DNA from 3 places in the Rhizobium sp. WSM1328 genome. Region 2 is predicted to be linked to each of the others. Evidence: riboswitches for the same ligand, from Rfam matches in the RefSeq annotation. Region 2 holds a riboswitch; each other region holds the start of a gene.

What was found. Region 2 has a riboswitch for cobalamin ahead of bluB (5,6-dimethylbenzimidazole synthase). Riboswitches for the same ligand answer to the same signal wherever they lie in the genome.
Region 1: linked by a shared signal. The riboswitch ahead of cobU (bifunctional adenosylcobinamide kinase/adenosylcobinamide-phosphate guanylyltransferase) and the one ahead of bluB (5,6-dimethylbenzimidazole synthase) in region 2 are both predicted to bind cobalamin.
Region 3: linked by a shared signal. The riboswitch ahead of AC2444_RS17525 (CbtB domain-containing protein) and the one ahead of bluB (5,6-dimethylbenzimidazole synthase) in region 2 are both predicted to bind cobalamin.

Annotation. Positions count from the first base shown of each region.
Region 1 is NZ_CM172788.1:2,364,219-2,366,478, forward strand. Features, by position in the region: gene cobW (cobalamin biosynthesis protein CobW) at 1-659, opposite strand, end outside; gene cobU (bifunctional adenosylcobinamide kinase/adenosylcobinamide-phosphate guanylyltransferase) at 664-1,173, opposite strand; cobalamin riboswitch at 1,550-1,946, opposite strand; gene AC2444_RS12025 (chloride channel protein) at 2,206-2,260, shown strand, end outside.
Region 2 is NZ_CM172788.1:2,199,342-2,201,601, forward strand. Features, by position in the region: gene AC2444_RS11195 (SDR family NAD(P)-dependent oxidoreductase) at 1-285, opposite strand, end outside; gene bluB (5,6-dimethylbenzimidazole synthase) at 476-1,162, opposite strand; cobalamin riboswitch at 1,205-1,391, opposite strand; gene AC2444_RS11205 (LysR family transcriptional regulator) at 1,444-2,260, opposite strand, start outside.
Region 3 is NZ_CM172788.1:3,484,352-3,486,611, forward strand. Features, by position in the region: gene AC2444_RS17515 (hypothetical protein) at 1-2, opposite strand, end outside; gene AC2444_RS17520 (CbtA family protein) at 53-799, opposite strand; gene AC2444_RS17525 (CbtB domain-containing protein) at 916-1,125, opposite strand; adenosylcobalamin (AdoCbl) riboswitch at 1,127-1,281, opposite strand; gene AC2444_RS17530 (histidine phosphatase family protein) at 1,359-1,913, shown strand.

The DNA of each region.
Region 1 (2,260 bases), 160 kb from region 2:
GCAGACACCTCGCCGTTCCGTGCCTCGATCATGACAGGCTTGCGGGCGGTGCGGGAGGCGACCTCGTCACGCACCCTGATAAGGCCGGCAGCATCGATCAGGTCGGTCTTGTTGAGCACGATGAGGTCGGCGCAGGTGAGTTGGTCCTCGAACAGCTCCTCGATCGGGCTTTCGTGATCGAGCGATTCATCCTCGGCACGGCGCGCATCGACGGCATCATGGTCGTCGGCGAAACGGCCGGCGGCAACCGCAGCGCTGTCGACCACCGTGATGACGCCGTCGACGGTCACCTGCGTGCGGATGTCGGGCCAGTTGAAGGCGGCGACCAGCGGCTGCGGCAGGGCAAGCCCCGAAGTCTCGATGACGATATGGTCAGGACGCTGTTCGCGCTCGAGCAGCTTGGTCATCGTCGGAATGAAGTCATCGGCGACGGTGCAGCAGATGCAGCCATTGGTCAGCTCGATGATATCGTCCTCGGTGCAATTCTCCGCACCGCAGCCCTTCAGCACATCGCCGTCAACGCCGAGATCGCCGAATTCGTTGATGATCAACGCAATCTTCTTGCCGCCGGCATTGGTGAGCAGGTTGCGGATCATCGTCGTCTTGCCGGCGCCGAGAAAGCCGGTGATGACGGTTGCGGGGATCTTCTGCTGGTTCATGGACTTAACCCTTCATTTTCAGCGGCAGGCCTGCCGCGATGAAATAGACTTCGGCGGCCTTCGCCGCGATCGATTGGTGCAGCCGGCCGGCATGATCGCGAAAATCCCGCGCCATGCGATTGTCGGGCACGATGCCGAGACCGACCTCATTGGAAACGAAAACGAGCCGCGCTTTCGCGGCGGGCAGGAAATCGGCAAGGGCGGCGAATTCCGCCGCCATGTTCCGCTCCTCCATCATCAGATTGGTGATCCAGAGCGTCAGACAGTCGATCAGCACGATGCGCCCCGGTCCGTCGATGGCGGTGAGCTTGCCGACAAGATCGAGCGGCTCCTCATGCGTCGTCCAGGACGGACCGCGGTCGACCTTGTGTTGGGCGATGCGCGCCTGCATCTCCTCGTCCCATGCGCGGCCGGTCGCAAGGTAATGGCGGTCGAGTCCGGCGGCCGTCACGAGGTCTTCGGCGAAACGGGATTTGCCGGAGCGTACGCCGCCGAGGATGAAGGTGGCAGTCATGCTCAAACGCCCCTCAGGGAGAGTGCGTAGCCGTGGCTTGTTCCGAGTGCACCTTTCTCGGCTACTGAGGGTGTGACACCCCCCTCTGTCCTGCCGGACATCTCACCCACAAGGGGGGAGATTAAATCGCCGAGAGCTTTTCTCCAAACAATTGATGTAGGGCGACGGTCGTGCTGCTTGCCGATCTCCCTCCTTGTGGGGGAGATGTCCGGCAGGACAGAGGGGGGGACCCAGCATTCGACATAAACGGCCGAAAGCACACCTCTTGCAGCACTGCTTGGAGGCGTCGCGCGCCCTGCACCAGGCCGCGCCGAATTCAATCGTTCAGCCAAGACAACCTCCGTGCTGGCAACGGGCATAGTGCCCAGGTGTGGGCTTCTCGCCCGGCCGCATGGCAGGTCTCCTGGCTCGCGGTTATCGGCCGCGATCGGGGCGGACCGGAAACCGGTCGCCCTGATCGTGCCAGCGGATCATCCTCGCCTTCCCGGCTGCATCAGTGAAAAGGTGGACGATTCGTAGACTTGAGAGGCGTCCGACCCCGGTTGATCACCATGCATATCCAGTGGCTTTTCCGGCATGTCGCCCATCCCGCCCGCTTGCATGATTGCAAGCCGCCGGCCGGAAGGGCTTAGTGCCGGATGGAAGACCCTGACCGCTCTACAGTCGCGGGGTCGGCTGTGATGAAGGCGCCCGGCTTGGGTCCGCCCCGTCACATTCCCTTTTCATCCGGAAGGGCGCAACACCGATCCGGAACCATCCGTTATGTCAGGATGGTCAGTCGACCATCCGTTATCGGGATGGTTAGGCAAGCGCAGGGGTGAAGTCAACCGGCCTTCACGGCTAGGGAATAGCCGGCCGGTTGGAGCGCCCACGCCAACACGACTTACTCTACCTAAAATATCGTCTTTTATCAGAGACTTACGTGATAAATATTTATCCCGCGCTCCGGCTTTTCGCCGCAATTGCGTCGCAAGCGGAGTGCCCGACCATCTCCGCCCTTGACCGGGCCTCTCCCCGCCTAGTTGTCTAGCCATGCTTATGAAATTGGATCGGCGCGGTTTCCGCGCGCTGCGTGTTTTCTTTGATC
Region 2 (2,260 bases):
CGGACCGGTAATCCCGGCGGAATTGACGAGGCCATCAATACGGCCAAAAATCTCCTCGGTCCTCCCCGCCGCGTTTTTCACTGATACGGGATCTGCGACATTGACGCCGAAAGCAACCGTGCCGGATCCGAGAGCGGAAGCGCTGTCCTTCGCCATGTTTTCGTTCAGGTCCCAAATGGCCACCTTGCCACCAGACTGGATGACGCGCTCTGCGATCGCGTAGCCGATGCCGCGCGCACCGCCTGTGATTACGATGATGCGTTCCTTCAAGTCGATCATGTTCATTGGGCCGTTATCCTCCGATTGAGCCGCCGATAGCCGAATATCCAATTCCGGGACTTCGCCTTCAGCGTATCGATATGACGGTCAGGAATAAAGACATCTCAGCCTCGCACGGCGTCGGCGATACCGGTTTGCTCACCTTGACTGTCAATGGCGTGACTGTGCGATTGAGGCGATGCTCCACCGCACTGCCCTAGGCGTTCAGTCCCCATCCATCATGAAAGACGAGTTCCTCGAGCGGTAGCCGCTGCCGCCAGCCTTTGACGGAGAGTTCCGGCTCGTCATAGAGCCGGTCGACGAAACCGGCACAGAGCCAGGCGACCACCTCGATATGCTCGGGTATGCCGAGAATGCTCTTCAGATCGCCTTCGCGAAAAATGCTGACCCAACCGATTCCGACCCCTTCCGCCCGCGCCGCAAGCCAGAGATTCTGGATGGCGCAGACGGTCGAGTATGAATCCATCTTCGGATTGTGCGTGCGTCCCAGCACCACGCTACCGCTACGCGTGGGATCGCAGGTCACGCATATGCCGAGCGGCGCCTCCACGATGCCTTCGAGCTTGAGGGCGCGGTAGGCCTGCCGCCGCTCGCCGGCAAACATCAGCGCCGCCTCGTCGTTGGCGCTCGCAAAGGCGTCCCGGACGCGCGCCCGCACAGCGGCACTTTTCACCAGGATGAAATTCCACGGCTGCATGAAGCCGACGGAGGGTGCGTGATGGGCGGCCGTCAGCAGCCGCTGCACAACATCATCAGGCAAAGGATCGGCCAGGAACTGGCTGCGAACGTCGCGCCGCGTCTTGATCGCGTGATAGACGGCCTCGCGTTCGGCCAAGGAAAAACCGGACGCCGCCGAAAGGGCATCCTCATCAAAGGGTCGCATCGTCAAATCCCCAACAACGCAACCGCCCCGCCGTCCGCGCGGATCGGTCTATCTAGCCAGGCCGGTCTTCTGACTCGGCGTCATCCGTCTGCCGCAACCTTCCCGGCAAAAGCCAGTGGCGTGATGAAGCGGCAGGCGTCGGCCTTACAGCGTTGGGCACGTTCCGGCCTTGCACCGGATTCCCGATTCTCCCGCCTTACCGACGGGCACCTGACGGCGCATCTATTTCAGGAAAGCGCGGCGGCGGCAAGCCGCGAGCCGATGTGGCGTTGAAGCCGCGTTCAGTTGGCAGAGGCGCGATGTTCCCTGAACGCCGCAGCCAGGGTTCTGAGCGCCGAGCGCGATCTTGCATCCGTTAGTGTCGAATGCAGGACGATCTCCGACGAGGGCAGCGGCGGCAGGCTGAAGCGCTGACTCACTTCCATCGAGCCCACCGGCGCGAGACGGTGGGAGAATGCCGCGACCGCAAGCCCAGCCGACACCGCCGCCGTCATCACCAGCGAGCCCCCGCCCAGGAAAACCTCGTTCCAGGCGATTCCTGCACCATCGAGCGCGTGGGTAGCGATGTTGTGGACGCCACAAGATGGCGACAGTGCAGCAAGACGCAGCGGCTCACCGCGGCGATACTCGAACTGCGGTGCCGCGAACCACCCGAAATGCTCCGGCCCAAGCACCTCACCGTCACGCCGGTCCTCTTCCCGGCGAATGATCGCCGCATCCAGCTCACCGCGATCGAATGCATCGAGCAACACTCGAGAATTGTCGAGCCGCACCTCGATCGTCAGCCCTGGATCGTGAGCGCTGAGACGCGCCAGAATCGTCGGAACCTCCGGCCCCGCCACATGCGCGGCGATGCCGAGCGTGAAGTGCCGGCTTGTCGAGGAAAGGGCTGCGACCGCACGATCATGGGCGCCGATGAAATCCCGCGCGGATTGAAGAAAGACCGCGCCCTGCGCCGATAGGCGCACCAAGCGCGGGGTCCGCTCGATCAGCCTGTGGCCGAGACGCTCCTCCAGCCGCTTCAACTTGACGCTGATTGCCGCCTGAGTGCTGCCTAACGCCTCGGCGGCGCGGGTGAAGCTCTGCAGCTCGGCAATG
Region 3 (2,260 bases), 1.3 Mb from region 2:
ATACTCGCCCGAAAAGTTCAGGGCGCCGGCAAAGCGGCGTCCTTCGATGCGTTCAGTGCAATGCCGTGGCCGGCCGGCCGCGTTCCCCGCCCCCGACCGCAAGCCGCTTTTCCGCCAGCGCTCCGAAGCCGAGGCCGAGCGTTGCCCAGAGGATCACATGCATTCCGAGCGAAGTGGTGCGGAAACGCCAGAGCACCATCGCCGAGAAGTTCTCCGGCACCTCGTTGATCGGCGGCAGCAGATAGAGCACCACGCCGATGAAGACGAGATAGGCGATGCCGGCGATGATCGCGCCGTTCCAGAGACCGAAACGCTCGGACAGGCGGCGCGACAGCGCCACTGCGGCAATCAGCGCCGCAAGCGAGACGACGATCATCAGGAAGAACAGCTCGGTCCTGGCGCCGATCGTATCGGGATTGCCGACTGCCGGCGGGTTGGCCGGATACTTGATCCCGGGAACGAGGACGACCGCCACGAAGGCGGCAATGGCGATGACGGCCGAGGTGCCGCGCGGCGAAAGGCTGCTGAAGCGGCCGTGCACGAAAGCGAAAGCGAGCGCGAAGAGCCCGCCGACGGCGGCGCTGTAGGCCATGACGCCGGTGAAAAGGCCGAGACCGGCCTGTGTGGCGCGGCTGACGATTTCGGGTTCGGCAGCTTCGCCGGCCGCCTGGGCGCTCGCCTCCTCGAAGGCGATCGCCGCATCGACCAGCGGCTCGCCGAACGTATGGGCGAAAGCGAAAACCAGGATGCCAGCAATCAGGCCCGCGAGCATGCCGCGAAGCAAGAGGTTTCCAACCATGTCCGGAACTCCCTTAAGGCACGTCGCGCAAAAGTGTGCCGCGGTTTTGCGATAAAGACATGCGTAAAACAAAAACCTATAGCGCGATGAGCGAATCTGAAAGATCGCGACGCGCTTTAGTGGCAGGGAAAGCCGAGGAGATGGCGGCCGTCATGCACGAATTCGTGCACATACATGCCGTTGAACAGCGCCATTGCGCCTTCCTCGGTGCCGACGAAATAGAGGACGATGAGCATCAGCAGGCCGCCGAAGATCGCCCAGGGCAGGATCTCGCCTACAGGGATCGGCGCCGGTACCGCAACGGGCGCGAAAGTGGTGTCAGACATGTATTCCTCCGGGAATGACGCGTTCAGTCGAAAGAGTGCTTGTGCAGTAGGGTCTGACTTCCAGCGCGAAGAGCTTTCGACACGCTGGTCACAGTGGCGCGACCGCGCCGGACTTACACCGGCTTCCAAACCCGCAACTGCACGGTTATATCTGCACGCCGAAGAGACTGTCAACGAAACTTCACAAGCCGGCGAAGGACGCTGTCGCCGCATTCCGGGAGACAAGAACGACCGTGAACACGCGCCTCACCTGGATCTGCCACGGCGCGACGGCAGCAAGCCGCAAGGCCCTGTTCCCGCTCGACGAACCGCTCGAGGATAAGGCAGTGGAGGAGGCCGGCAGGATGATCCCCCCGCCCCGCGCCGATCGAATTGCCATGAGCCCGGCTTTGCGTGCCCGCCAGACCGCGGAAGCGCTCCGCCTCGAAGCCCGCATAGACCTCGCACTTCGCGACTGCGACCATGGCCGCTGGGCCGGCAGGTCGATCACGACGATCGGGACCGAAGAGCCGGAAAACCTCATGGGCTGGATGAGCGATCCGGAAGGGGCCCCGCATGGCGGCGAGAGCCTTGTTGATCTGCGCACGCGCATCGCCGGCTGGATGGATGAGCAATCGAGCCTCGGCGGCCATGTGATCGCCGTTAGCCACGCGGCCGTCATCCGGGCAGCGATCGTGCATGTACTGCAGGCGCCGCTCTCCTCCTTCTGGCTGAGCGACGTCGAGCCGCTTTCCGTCATCCGCATGACCAGCAACGGACAGCGCTGGTCTCTGCGCTTCCAGCATTAGAGACTGCTGATCTTATCCAGCTTTGCACAAGCAAATCGCGTCATCTATGTTGAACCCGGCTTTGCGGGGACTACTTCCTTGTCCCAAGGAGATGGAAGAATGACATATGATTGGAGTGGCGAGCGCACGCGACGCCTGCGTTTTATGCGTGTCGCCACAGTCACGGTTCTGGTCGGTCTCATCTTCAGCGTTCCGCTGCTGATCGTCACCGCCTGAAGCACGAGAAAGGGCGAGCGATGCATTAGCACGCTCGCCTTCGTTCTTTTCCCGCATCAGCCGGTCTCCCGAACCACGAAGGCGATCGCGCTGATAACGACGCCCTGGTTCCCCACAGGCCCCGTCGGGTC